2 regions of the Kitasatospora sp. NPDC057595 genome follow, and region 2 is predicted to be linked to the other one. Evidence: riboswitches for the same ligand, from Rfam matches in the RefSeq annotation. Region 2 holds a riboswitch; the other holds the start of a gene.

Region 1 (6,937 bases), on a different contig from region 2:
CTCGCCACAGGTCTCGCCGGCGGTCACGGTGTCGCCGACCTCGGGGAGCTGCACGTACACGATGTCGCCGAGGGCGTCGGCGGCGTGCTTGGTGATGCCGATCGTGGCGACCTCACCGGCCTCGGAGGTGGTCAGCCACTCGTGCTCGTCGGTGTACTGCAGGTGCTGGGGGTTGCTCATGGCGTCATTCTCCAGGATGGGAAGCGGGTACGACGAAGCGGCCCGGCGCGCGGACCTGCCTCGCGTGGGAAACAGCGGGGAAACCGGTGGGGGAGGGGCGTCAGCGGGCGCGCTTGTAGAACGGCAGCGCCACGACCTGGACCGGCTCGTGCTTGCCGCGCACGTCCACCGCGACGGTGGTGCCGGGGGCGGCGTGGGCCGCGTCCACGTAGGCCATCGCGATCGGCTTCTCCAGCGTCGGGGAGGGCGCGCCGGAGGTGATCCGGCCGATCGGCTCGCCGTCGGTGGAGACCACGGTGTACTCGGCGCGCGGCACGCGCTTGCCCTCGGAGACCAGGCCGACCAGCACCCGTGGCGCCTTGGCCTCGGCCTCGGCGGCGGCCCGCTCCAGGGCCTTGCGACCGACGAAGGCGCCCTCGTTGGTGGTCTTGTCGAAGCGGACGACCCGGCCCAGGCCCGCGTCGAACGGGGTCAGGTCGGTGGACAGCTCGTGGCCGTACAGCGGCATGCCGGCCTCCAGGCGCAGCGTGTCGCGGCAGGACAGGCCGCAGGGGATCAGACCGCGCCCGGCGCCGGCCTCGGTCAGCGCCTGCCAGATGTGCTCGGCGTCGCCCGGGTTGCAGAAGATCTCGAAGCCGTCCTCGCCGGTGTAACCGGTGCGGGCGAGCAGCACGTCGCGGCCGGCCACCTGGGCCGGGAGGATCGCGTAGTACTTCAGGCCGGGCAGGTCGGCCTCGGTGGTGTCGGCCAGGATCGCGGTGGACTCCGGGCCCTGCACGGCGATCAGCGCGTAGGCGTCGCGGTCGTCGGAGACGACGGCGTTGTAGCCCTTGGCGCGGGCGATCAGCTCGTCCAGGACCAGCTGGGCGTTGGAGGCGTTGGCGACGACCAGGAAGGCGTCCTCACGCAGGCGGTAGACGATCAGGTCGTCCAGGATGCCGCCGTCCTCGGCACAGATCATGGTGTAGCGGGCGCGCAGCACGCCGAGCGCGGAGACGAAGCCGACCAGGGCGTGGTCCAGCATCTCGCCGGCCTGCGGGCCGGTGACGGTGATCTCGCCCATGTGGGAGAGGTCGAACAGACCGGCCTTGGTGCGGACGGCGAGGTGCTCCTCGCGCTCGCTGCCGTAGCGCAGCGGCATGTCCCAGCCGGCGAAGTCGGTCATGGTGGCGCCGAGGGCGCGGTGCAGCGCGTCGAGCGCGGTGAGGCGGAGGGACGACATGGCCAGGAACTCCTCGGTCGGGGCACTCAGGGGTGCGCGCGCCGGGACCGGCCCCGTCTCGGGGGCGGCGGACCCTGCGCGCGGGCATGCGGCGGCTGGGTCTCCCCATCTGTCGTCGTACCTGAGAGCTTCACCGTCCACTGCCCTGTAGGGGACAGCATGGCGGCTTGCACCGTGGGTGGGCGGACGGCAGGGCCGTACGCCGCTTTCCAGATGTGCCTAACCCGTGCGGTAGGGGTGCCTGAGAGATTCCGGGGAGGACTTGCTCCTTCGGCGCCGGCTGTGCCGCCTGGACGGGGGCACTCCGGACTCTCCCGCGCGGGTTCGAGCGGCCGGTATGGAGTTGGCGGGGCCTGGGTGGATGCCACCGCAGACGCGCACATCATGGCACGTCCGCCGGGACAAGGGGAGAGGGGGCTGCGTCACGTCGGGCCTGACGGCCCGGGGCGGGGTGCCGGAACGCTAGGCTGCGGGCATCGGCGAGCAGAGGACGGTACGGCGGCGCATGGGGTACCCGGTGGAGCAGCAGGGGTGGGGCGGGGCCGAGTCGGCGCCGCCGGGAGGCGCGTGGCCGGCCAACGAGCTGGAGCAGGTGCTCACCGCCGCGCTCGGTGACCCCGGTGCGACCCCCCGGGTGATCGAGGTGCTGGCGCGCAGCCAGGTGTGGATCCCGCTGCCGGCGGGCGGCGACCCGCAGGGGCGGTCGCTGGACCTGCCGACGATCGAACTGGCCGGCGACCCCTATGTCCCGGTGTTCTCCTCGCAGGAGGTGTTCGTCCAGCAGGCGCCCGGGATGGCGTTCGCGGTCGCGCCGGTGTGGGAGTTCGCCCGCGGTCTGCCGCTGGGCGTGGGAATCGCCGTCAACCCCGAGGCGGCGGTGGGCATCCCGGTGCCGCCGGAGGGCGTGGCGGAGCTGCGCCGCGGGCCGCGCGAGGACCGCTGGGCCGACGCCCCGGACGCCGTGCGGGCTCCGGACGGCGGCCGGGTGGCGCTGCGCGAGCCGGTGCCGGGGGAGGACCCGGAGGCGTTCCTGGCCGCCTGCCGCGCGGAACTCGCGGCGCTGCCGGGAGTGCTGACCGCCCGGCGGGCGCTGGCGAGCGTCGAGGGCGAACCGACCGTGATGTTCGTGGGCGTCCAGCTGGATCCGGGGGCCCCCGCCGACCCGGCTGCGGTGAACGAGGGATTGGGCCGCGCCCTGGGAACCGCACCGCTTCCCGGAGGCGTCCACCTCGTACTGCTCGACCTCGCGGACGATCCGGTGGTCGACTGGTTGGTGACCCGGGTCGCGCCGTTCTACGTGCGGGGCTGACCCGGCCCCGGCCGTCCGTCCGGCAGCCGTCGGACGGGGCGCGGGCGGGGAGGCGGTGCGGACCGTGGCACGTCGGCGTGGCGGCGGTCGGTGGCCGCCCCATAGGGTGCGTGCTGACGGCCGCCGGGCCGCCGGTGACGGACGAGGAACGAAGAAGCGCAGCGAGGTGGGCGCATGAGTGCGGGATCGGTAGCTGGCGGTGCACCGGGGCCCTGGGGCCAGGCGCCCACCGGACGCCCGGATCCGGGCGCGCTGGAGCGCGCGCTGCGCGAGGTGGCGCCGGAGCGCTACGAGGCCTACGAGACGATGCTGCACGCGCTCGCCGAGGGCCGGGTCTGGATGCTGCTCTGGCACGGCACGCCGGGCAGCGCGGACGCCCAGTACGGGAACATGGAGATCAGCGGCCACGGCTACGCGCCGGCCGTGACCTCGCCCGAGCAGCTGGCGGCGTCCGGCTGGGCGCGGGCGCACGAGGTGATCTCCGGCCGGGAGATCGCGGCCTCGCTGTACCGGACCCGGTGGGGCCTGTGGCTGAACCCGCACGCCCCGGGCGGCGGGGTGGGCGTGCCGTGGGCGGACCTGCGCCGGGTCGCCGCGGGCCTGGACCGGCTGCCGGCCGGTCCGCTGAAGCTGAGCGAGCCGCAGGTGCCGGCGCAGCAGTTCTTCGCGCTGCTGGAGCGCCAGGCGGTCGAGGTGCGCGCGGTGAAGGCGCTGCGCCGGGCCTGGGTGCGGCCGTCGGTGGGCGAACCGTACCTGGCGATCGGCCTGGACCTGTACGAGAGTTCGCCGCCCACGGTGGAGGCGGTGCGGGCGCTGATGCAGCGGGCGATCGCGGTCGCGCCGGAGGGGCTGGCGGTCTCGACGGTCGCGATGGCGGACGAGTACGACCCGGTGGCGCTGTGGATGCGGGCCAACGCGCGCCCGTTCTACGACCGGGAGGCCGCCGGGCAGGGCCGGCCGGCGACGGGGCCGTACCCGCCGGTGCCGCCGCCGTACACCGCGCAGCAGGGGCCGGCCCAGGGGCACGGCTTCGGCTACGGCACGCATCCGCCGGCGCAGGGCTGGCCGGGCCAGCAGCCACCGCCGCAGCAGCCACCGCCGCAGCAGCCGTGGCCCGGCTACCCCGGTCGCTGACCCTCCTCCGCCCTTCCCGGACCGTCCCGGGCGCGCTCAACACCCGTCCCTGAGGCCGGCTTGACACGATGTCAGGCCGGTCTCGGTGCTTTTCCGGACGTTCCCGGTGAAGTGGGTGGCAGACATCTTGACATGGCTGTTACAGCTGTGTGAAGAGGGCTATGCCGAAGATCGGGGAGGTGCATGCGCACAGATCACAGTTGGGCATCTGTCGGTTGGCAGGGCTGGCGCAAGCCAGTTCGGATGGCAGAGAGTTCTGCAACAGCCCACAGCGCGTGGTTGGCGTCCCACAAAGGCGAACGCGCTGGCGGACCGCATGATCCACGTGACGCCCATCCCGCGTGGCCGCAGCACTGAGCACGTCGTACCGCTGGGGAAGCACCCCACCCGTACTCCCGTACCTCCGCACCTCCGCACGTCCGCACCCAAGCACGTCCGCACCAGCCGAGCCGCCGATCCCGGCGTCCGGCACCCGTGGGCCGGCCACCGTCGGCGAGGGGACCGAACTGACCATGACCGCACCCATCAAGACCGCCGGCAACGCACCGGAGGCAGACGCCGCCGCGAGCCCGGCCAAGAAGATCGAGGGCCGCTCGCTCGGCCGGATCGCCTGGACCCGCTTCAAGCGGGACAAGGCCGCCGTCGCCGGCGGTGTCGTGGTGATCCTGCTGATCCTGCTCGCCGTGCTCGCCAAGCCGATCGAGTCGATCTTCGGCCTGGACCCCGACGCCCTCAACCAGGACCTGCTGGACGCCGACCTCGGCGGCCTCCCGCTGGGCGACTGGGGCGGCATGAGCTGGGACCACCCGCTCGGCGTCGACCCGCTGCAGGGCCGTGACCTGCTGACCCGCGTGATCGAGGGCTCCTGGGTCTCCCTGCTGGTCGCCTTCGGGGCGACCGTGCTGTCCAACACCATCGGCACCGTGCTCGGCATCATGGCCGGCTACTACGGCGGCTGGGTGGACGCCGTGATCAGCCGGGTGATGGACGTCTTCCTCGCCTTCCCGCTGCTGCTCTTCGCCATCGCGATCTCCACCTCGCTGCAGGGCGGCGCGTTCGGTCTGCACGGCCTGCCGCTGCACATCGTGGTGCTGATCTTCGTGATCGGCTTCTTCAACTGGCCCTACATCGGGCGCATCGTGCGCGCACAGACCCTCTCGCTGCGCGAGCGCGAGTTCGTCCACGCGGCCCGCAGCCTGGGCGCCCGGGGCCCGTTCATCCTGTTCAAGGAGCTGCTGCCCAACCTGGTCGGCCAGATCCTGGTCTACGCGACCCTGTTGATCCCGACCAACATCCTCTTCGAGGCCGGCCTGAGCTTCCTCGGCGTCGGCATCCAGCCTCCGCAGGCCTCCTGGGGCGGGATGCTCCAGGACGCGATCCGGTACTACCAGGTGGACCCCCAGTACATGGTGGTCCCCGGTCTGGCGATCTTCATCACCGTGCTCGCCTTCAACCTGCTCGGCGACGGGCTGCGTGACGCCCTCGATCCCAAGAGCAACTGACCACACGTCAGGATCCCTCGTTCAGCCATCACTTCCTCAAGGGGTTGATCTCACCCATGCGTAGGTCCCGCACCGTCGCGCTGACCGCCATGGCCGCCGCCGCGGTCCTGGTCGTCACCGGCTGCTCGTCGAGCAAGAAGAGCGACGACACCAAGTCCACCTCCGCCGCCACCGGTTCCGAGGCCGCCGGCGGCTCCGGGGCCAACGCGGCCACCAAGAACATCGTCAACGCCTCGGACAAGAAGGGCGGGACGGTCACCTTCGAGATGAAGGGCACCCCGGACTCGCTCGACCCGGGCAACACGTACTACGCCTACATCTACAACTTCTCGCGTCTGTACGGGCGCCCGCTCACCACCTTCCAGCCGGGCGCCGGCGAGGCGGGCAACAAGCTCGTCCCGGACCTCGCCGAGTCGCTCGGCCAGGTCAGCGCGGACGGCCTCACCTGGACGTACAAGCTGCGCAAGGGCCTGAAGTACGACGACGGCACCCCGATCACCTCGAAGGACGTCAAGTACGCCGTCGAGCGCTCCAACTTCGCGCCGGACGTGAACTCCAACGGTCCGACGTACTTCAAGGAGCTGCTGGTCGACAACGAGGGCACGCCGTACGCGGGTCCGTACAAGGACAAGACCGGCGACCTCAAGTCGATCGAGACGCCGGACGACACCACGATCGTCTTCCACCTGAAGCACGCCTTCGCCGACTTCGACTACCTGGTCAGCGCCCCGCAGACGGTCCCGGTCCCGCAGGCCAAGGACACCGGCGCCGACTACGTCAAGAAGATCGTCTCCTCGGGCTCCTTCAAGTTCGAGTCCTACGAGGACGGCAAGCAGGCCGTCCTGGTCCCGAACACCAACTGGGACCAGAGCACCGACCCGATCCGGAAGCAGCTGCCGGACAAGATCGTGCTCAAGATGAACATCGACCAGTCCACCATCGACAAGGACCTGCTGGCCGGCAACGCCCAGGTCGACCTGGTGGGCGGCGGCGTCGACCCGCAGACCCAGGCGCAGATCCTGCAGAACCCGAAGCTCAAGGCGAACACCGACAACGCCTACGGCGGCCGCCTGGTCTACATGGCGATCAACACCGACGTCGCGCCGTTCGACAACATCGAGTGCCGCAAGGCCGTGCAGTACGCGGTCGACAAGGTCTCGGTGCAGACCTCGCTCGGTGGCCCGATCCGCGGCCAGGTCGCCAACACCGTGCTCCCGCCGGACATCCCGGGCCACCAGGACTTCAACGCCTGGGAGACCAAGGACAACAAGGGCGACGAGGGCAAGGCCAAGGAGGCCCTGAAGGCCTGCGGCAAGGACGGCGGCTTCAGCACCGTGCTCTCCGCCCGCACCGAGCGCGCCACCGAGGTCGCCGCCGCGACCTCGATCCAGGCCGCGCTGAAGAAGGTCGGCATCAGCGCCGAGATCCAGCAGTACCCGCAGGGCAAGTACCTGGCCGACAGCGCGGGCGCCCCGGCGTTCGCCAAGGAGCACAACATCGGCCTGATGATGATGCAGTGGGGCGCCGACTGGCCGACCGGCTACGGCTTCCTGCAGCAGATCGTCGACGGCCGCGCGATCAAGGCCTCCG
Region 2 (6,937 bases):
ATGTGCCAGCACCGTCCTGAGTGCCCGTCGGCCGAGTCCGAGGACCGCGAGGCCGCCGTCCCGGTGGCCTGTCACCCGGAGCAGGGGTGGAGCCTGCTGTGCAACGGCGTCCTGCTGTTCGAGGACACCGGTGAGCTGCTGCCCGACGGCCGGGTGATCGCCCCGCGCCGTCAGGCCGCGAGCGCGGTCTGAGCCGCCCGCCGGGACGCCACGGGGAAACGGGCCGGACGGGCAGGGCCCCGGCGGACGGATCCGCCGGGGCCCTGCCGTGTGCCGTGTGTGCGCCCTGCCCGCGGGACGCCGTACGGCCTGCGCGTCAGACGCCGTACTCGTCCAGCGGCGGGCAGGAGCAGACCAGGTTGCGGTCGCCGTACGCGCCGTCGATGCGGCTGACCGGGGGCCAGTACTTGTCCGCCGGGTTCACGCCGGCCGGGAAGACCGCCTCCTGACGGGTGTAGCCGTGCGCCCAGTCGCCGGCCAGCTCGGCGGCGGTGTGCGGGGCGTTGTGCAGCGGGTTGTCCTCGGCCGCCCACTCGCCCGAACCGACCTTGTCGATCTCGGCCCGGATCTCGATCATCGCGTCGCAGAAGCGGTCGATCTCGTAGAGGTCCTCGGACTCGGTCGGCTCGATCATCAGCGTGCCGGCCACCGGGAAGGACATGGTCGGCGCGTGGAAACCGTAGTCGATCAGGCGCTTGGCGATGTCGTCCACCGTCACGCCGGTGTCCTTGGTGAGCGGGCGCAGGTCGATGATGCACTCGTGCGCCACCAGGCCGCCGGGGCCGGTGTAGAGCACCGGGAAGTGCGGCGCCAGCCGCTTGGCGATGTAGTTGGCGTTCAGCACCGCCACCTGGGTGGCGCGCTTGAGGCCCTCGCCACCCATCAGCCGGACGTACGACCAGGAGATCGGCAGGATGCCCGCCGAACCCCACGGGGCGGCCGAGATCGGGCCGACACCGGTGGCCGGACCGGCCTCCGCCTGGAGCGGGTGGTTGGGCAGGTACGGCGCGAGGTGCTCGCGCACCGCCACCGGGCCGACGCCCGGCCCGCCACCGCCGTGCGGGATGCAGAAGGTCTTGTGCAGGTTCAGGTGCGAGACGTCCGCGCCGAACTTGCCCGGCTTGGCCAGGCCGACCAGCGCGTTCAGGTTGGCGCCGTCGACGTACACCTGGCCGCCGGCCTCGTGCACCAGGCCGCAGATCTCGGTGATCTGGGTCTCGTACACGCCGTGGGTGGACGGGTAGGTGACCATCAGCACGGCGAGGCTGTCGCGGTGCTGCTCGATCTTGGCCTTCAGGTCCTCGACGTCGACGTCGCCGTCGACCAGGGTCTTGACCACGACCACGCGCATGCCGGCCATCACCGCGGAGGCGGCGTTGGTGCCGTGCGCGGAGGACGGGATGAGGCAGACGTCGCGCTGGGTGTCGCCGTTGGCGTGGTGGTAGGCGCGCACGGCCAGCAGGCCGGCCAGCTCGCCCTGGGAGCCGGCGTTCGGCTGGATGGAGACGGCGTCGTAGCCGGTCACCTCGACCAGCTGCCGCTCCAGACCGCGGATCAGGGTGAGGAAGCCCTCGGCCTGGTCGACCGGGGCGAAGGGGTGCAGCTGGCCGAACTCCGGCCAGGTCACCGACTCCATCTCGGTGGTCGCGTTGAGCTTCATGGTGCAGGAGCCCAGCGGGATCATGCCGCGGTCCAGCGCGTAGTCCCGGTCCGACAGGCGGCGCAGGTAGCGCAGCATGGCGGTCTCCGAGCGGTGGCTGTGGAAGACCGGGTGGGTGAGGTACTCGTCCTCGCGCAGCAGCGCGGCGGGCAGCGCGTCGGCGCCCTCCGCGACCTCGACGCCCTCGACGCCGAACGCGGCCCAGACGCCCGCCAGGTGCTCACGGGTGGTGGTCTCGTCGGTGGAGACCGAGATCCGGTCCGCGCCGTCCTGGAAGACGTTGATGCCGTTGGCGCGGGCGGCGGCGGCGATCTCCGCGGCGCGGCCGGGGACCACCGCGGTGACGGTGTCGAAGAACTCGCCGTGCAGCAGCTCGACGCCGCCGGCCCGCAGGCCCTCGGCGAGCGCGGCCGCGTAGCGGTGGGTGCGGCGGGCGATGTCGGCCAGGCCGTCCGGGCCGTGGTAGACGGCGTACATCGAGGCCATCACGGCGAGCAGCACCTGGGCGGTGCAGATGTTGCTGGTGGCCTTCTCGCGGCGGATGTGCTGCTCGCGGGTCTGCAGGGCCAGCCGGTAGGCGCGGTTGCCGTCGGCGTCGACCGAGACGCCGACCAGGCGGCCGGGCAGCGAGCGGGCGTACTCGGCGCGCACCGCGAGGTAGCCGGCGTGCGGGCCGCCGAAGCCCATCGGCACGCCGAAGCGCTGGGAGGTGCCGCAGGCGATGTCGGCGCCGAGCTCGGCCGGCGACTTCAGCAGGGTGAGCGCGAGCAGGTCGGCGGCGACGGCGACGATCGCGCCCAGGCCGTGGGCCTGCTCGATCACCGGGGCGAGGTCGCGGACCACACCGGTGGCGCCGGGGTACTGGAGCAGCACGCCGAAGACACCGCGCTCGGCGATCTCGGCCGGGATGCCCTCGGACAGGTCGGCGACGACCACCTCGACGCCGGTCGGCACGGCGCGGGTGTTGATCACCGCGACGGTCTGCGGCAGGGTCTCGGCGTCGACCAGGAAGACGCCGCCCTTGACCTTGGTGACGCGGCGGGCCAGCGCCATCGCCTCGGCGGCCGCGGTGCCCTCGTCCAGCAGGGAGGAGCCGGAGGTGGGCAGACCGGTCAGGTCGGAGACCAGGGTCTGGAAGTTGAGCAGCGCCTCCAGGCGGCCCTGCGAGATCTCCGGCTGGTACGGCGTGTACGCGGTGTACCAGGCCGGGTTCTCCATGACGTTGCGCAGGATCACCGGCGGGGTGAAGGTGCCGTAGTAGCCCAGGCCGATCATCGACGTGAGCACGGTGTTACGGCCGGCCAGGTCGCGCAGCTCGGCGAGGACCTGGGCCTCGCTGCGCCCGGCGGGCAGGTCGAGCGCGGTGATCGAGCGGATGGCCTCGGGGACGGCGGCGGTGGCCAGCTCGTCCAGCGAGGCGTACCCGACCTGGGCCAGCATCTTCTCCTGCGCGGCGGCGTCGGGGCCGATGTGGCGGTTCTCGAAGGGGCTGGCCTGTTCGAGCTCGGTGAGGGTCGCGGGGGTGGTGGGGCGTCCCGAGTTCGGCTGGGCGTTCATGGTGGTCGAGGCCTCCTGGTCACGGACCGGCGGGGGTGCGCACGCCGGGCGCCTCGCCGCTGCGGACAACAGCGGAGCGGACCGGTCGGACGAACCCGACAGGCCTCCCCCTCTGTCATCGGGACCTGAGAGCTTCGCCCGCACGAAGCGCCGTGGGACGCCCCGCCGGCTTGCACCGTCGGTGAGGGTGGGGTCCGCCGGCTCCCTCGCCCGCGATCCTGCCCTGCTTTCCAGAGTGACCTATCCCGCACGGTACGGATGCCTGAGAGATTCCGGGGAGGAGTTGCTCCTTCGGCGCCACGACCAGCGGGTTCCGCTGTCGAGGACTCTCCCGAGCGGGCTCGGCGGTCGCGCCCAGGGTACCAGCGGGAGGCACCGCGATCACGGGTGCGTCAGGTCCTTCGACGACTTCACCGCTGTCAGCGGCCGTGCCCCGGTCGGCGCAGCCCCGGGCCCGTCCGGCCGCATCCCGCTCGCGTGCGCCCGTTTCATGGCTTTTGGTGTGAAGTGGCACTGTCCTGCGGGCGTTTCCGCGAGCCCACCGCACTGGAGGAAAAGAGTGCAGACCGACATCGACCCCCGGGACCTCATCGGCCACAAGGCGGTGGACCGCAACGGGGACAAGATCGGCACCATCGACGAGGTGTACCTGGACGACTCCACCGGCCGCCCCGAGTGGGCCGCCGTCCGGACCGGCATCTTCGGCCGGGACGCCTTCGTCCCGCTGACCACGAGCGAGTTCTCCGGCGACGAGCTGCGGGTGCCGTACGACAAGTCCCTGGTGAAGGAGTCGCCGGACTTCGGCGTGGGCCAGCACCTGTCGCCCGCCCAGGAGCTCCAGCTCTACCGCTACTACGGGCTGGACACCCCGGCGGAGGGGCGGCCGTCGGCGCCGGGCCAGGGCCCCTCGGAGAAGCCGGCCGACCTCGACTTCGGCACCACCGCGGACACCGGGACCACCGTCGCGCCCACGAACCCGCCCGCCCCGAACGCGACGGGAGCCCCGGCCGGGACGGGCGCCCCGAACGCGACGGCCGCCACCAACGGAACGGGAGCGGTCGGCGGCACCGGCGCCTCACGCCCGGCCAAGCAGCTCACCTTCCACCGGGCGGCCGACCTCGACAAGCCGGCCGACGCCGCGCCGGAGACCCGCGCACGGACCTTCGCCGCTCCCCCGGCCGCGCCCACCGCGCCCCACCCCGCCACCGAGCCGCGGCCGCACCCCGCGCGGCGGCCCGAGACCGGCCCGGCCGCCTCCTCCCCCACCGGCCCGGTGGAGATCACCTGCCGCGAGGAGCGCCTGGACGTCACCACCGAGTGGCATGTGATCGGCACCGCGAAGCTGCGCAAGTACGTGACCAGCGAGCAGGTGGAGCGCCGGATCCCGGTGGTCCGCGAACGGGTCCGGGTCGAACGGGTGCCGGTCGGCGAGGCCGAGCGGGCCACGCTCGACGAGAAGGAGATCGCCGAGGCGGTGGAGGAGGTCACCCTGCGCGAGGAGCGTCCGGTGGTCCGCAAGTACCTGGCGCCGGTCGAACGGGTCCGGCTGGTGGTCGAGCGGTACACCACCGAGGAGGTGATCCGCGAGGAGCTGCGGCGCGAGCAGGTCGAGGTCCACGACAACGCCGCGGCCACGGCGGCCTTCCCGAGTTCGCCGCCGCCCGCCGCCCCGGCCCCGGCCCGCCCCGTTCCGGACCGCCCGCTCGTCTGACGGCGGGCTCCCGCCCCCCTTGCCGCAGGACCCCGGCCGCTACCGGCCGGGGTCCTTCCTTTTTACCAAGGCTTAACCAATGAATATTTGACACACTGAAGTATCCCCCTGCATGGTTACTTCAGTTCATTCACTATGTACGGGAGGAAGCAACCGTGAGTGAGGCACCACAGCCCACCACCGCGGCCGAGAAGCAGAGCAGCGCCCGGGTCCTGCCGGCCCTCATCCTGGCGATGCTGTCGTTCAGCGTGGTGCAGACCGCGGTCGTCCCGATCCTGCCCTCGCTCGCCAAGGAACTGAGCGTCTCCGGCTCCAGCATCACCTGGCTGATGACGGCCAACCTGCTGTCGGCCGCCGTGCTGACCCCCCTGCTGGGCCGCTTCGGCGACCTCCGCGGCCGCAAGCCGATGCTGCTGATCTCGCTCGGCGGCCTGGTCGCGGGCTCCGCACTCGCGGTCTCCACCCACTCCTTCACCTGGCTGGTCGTCGCCCGCGTGCTGCAGGGCGCCGGCGGTGGCGTCCTGCCGCTCGCCATCAGCATCGTCCGCGACGAACTGCCCAAGCAGAAGGTCACCGGCGGCGTCGCCGCCATCAGCGCCTCGATGGGCGTCGGCAGCGGCCTCGGCCTGGTCGCCACCGGCCTGCTGCTGGAGCACTGGAGCTACAAGTCGATCTTCTGGATGGGCCTGGTCTTCGGCCTGATCGCGGTCGCCCTGGTCGCCCTGCGGGTGCCCACCGACCCGGTCACCGACAAGGACGGCGGCGCTGACCCGCTCGGCGCGATCGCCCTCGCCGGCTGGCTCTCCGCCCTGCTGGTCGCCGTCAGCCAGGGCAACCACTGGGGCTGGACCTCCACCAAGACCCTCGGCCTGTTCGCCGTCGCCGCCGTGGTCGCCCTGATCTGGGGCGTCATCGAGGTCAAGGTCGCGCACCCGCTGGTCGACATGAAGATGATGTCGCGCCCCGCCGTCGCCTTCACCAACCTGGCCGGCCTGCTGATCGGCTTCGGCATGTACGGCTCCTTCATGGTCATCAGCAACTTCGCCCAGACCCCGGAGAAGCTCGCCCACTACGGCTTCACCGCCACCGTGCTGCACGCCGGCGTGATGCTGCTGCCCTCCGCCCTCGGCTCGATGGTCGCCGCCCCGCTCGGCGCGCTGCTGATCGCCCGCCGCGGCCCGCGCCTGCCGCTGGTCCTCGGCGGCGTCCTCGGCGCCGTCTCGATGGCCTACCTGGCCCTGCGGCACAGCCACGAGGGCGACATCTACCTCTCCTCGGCGATCTTCGGCCTCGGCATCGGCCTCGCCTTCTCGGCGATGCCCGCCTACATCAACGGCGCCGTCCCGGCCGAGCAGAGCGGCATCGCCAACGGCATGAACGCCGTGCTGCGCACCGTCGGCGGCGCGATCGGCACCGCCGTCATGGCCGCCGTCCTCACCGGCGACACCATGAAGCTGCCGATCCCGGTCTCGCTGCCCACCCTGGACGCCTACCGGCACGCCTTCTGGACCGCCGCCGTGGTCTGCGTCGTGGCCGGCGCCGTCCCGTTCCTCATCCGCTCCGTCAAGCCGGTCGCCAGCGTGACCACCGGCGGCGCGGCGGCGGACCTGACCTCCGGCCGGGAGCCGGTGAAGACCGACGCCTGACGAGGCGTCCGGCCCCGCGCCCAGGGACAGGGCGCGGGGACCGGACCCGGACGGTCACCGAGGGCATCGCGACCGTCCGAGGCCCGGAACGCGCGCGGCCCCACCCGGCCCCCCTGCCGGGTGGGGCCGCTTCGCGTCCGGGCCGACCCTAGGCGTCGTCCTCCCGCTCCTCCGTCGTGCCCGGCCATCCCTCGCGCAGCGGCAGCGGCCGGGCCGGCTCCAGCGCGGGATCCTCGACCACGAAGGTCCGCACCCGCCCCGGCCCGCTCCACGGCGTCTCGAAGCGCACCGTCACCCGCCCCACCCCGCTGCCCTGCACCCACCCCGGCCCGAGCTCCGCATGACGCACGTCCTGCCCCGGCA

What was found. Region 2 has a riboswitch for glycine ahead of gcvP (aminomethyl-transferring glycine dehydrogenase). Riboswitches for the same ligand answer to the same signal wherever they lie in the genome.
Region 1: it holds a riboswitch for glycine, as region 2 does, so the genes downstream of both, gcvT (glycine cleavage system aminomethyltransferase GcvT) here and gcvP (aminomethyl-transferring glycine dehydrogenase) in region 2, are expected to answer to the same signal.

Annotation. Positions count from the first base shown of each region.
Region 1 covers NZ_JBHVGL010000019.1:145,865-152,801, forward strand. Annotated here, with positions in the region: gene gcvH (glycine cleavage system protein GcvH) at 1-180, opposite strand, end outside; gene gcvT (glycine cleavage system aminomethyltransferase GcvT) at 281-1,402, opposite strand; glycine riboswitch at 1,622-1,729, opposite strand; gene ACFU9E_RS26360 (enhanced serine sensitivity protein SseB) at 1,908-2,711, shown strand; gene ACFU9E_RS26365 (enhanced serine sensitivity protein SseB C-terminal domain-containing protein) at 2,886-3,845, shown strand; gene ACFU9E_RS26370 (ABC transporter permease) at 4,358-5,347, shown strand; gene ACFU9E_RS26375 (ABC transporter substrate-binding protein) at 5,404-6,937, shown strand, end outside.
Region 2 covers NZ_JBHVGL010000018.1:11,541-18,477, reverse strand. Annotated here, with positions in the region: gene ACFU9E_RS24935 (DUF5999 family protein) at 1-192, shown strand; gene gcvP (aminomethyl-transferring glycine dehydrogenase) at 317-3,217, opposite strand; glycine riboswitch at 3,458-3,561, opposite strand; gene ACFU9E_RS24925 (DUF2382 domain-containing protein) at 3,777-4,928, shown strand; gene ACFU9E_RS24920 (MFS transporter) at 5,084-6,574, shown strand; gene ACFU9E_RS24915 (DNA polymerase IV) at 6,723-6,937, opposite strand, start outside.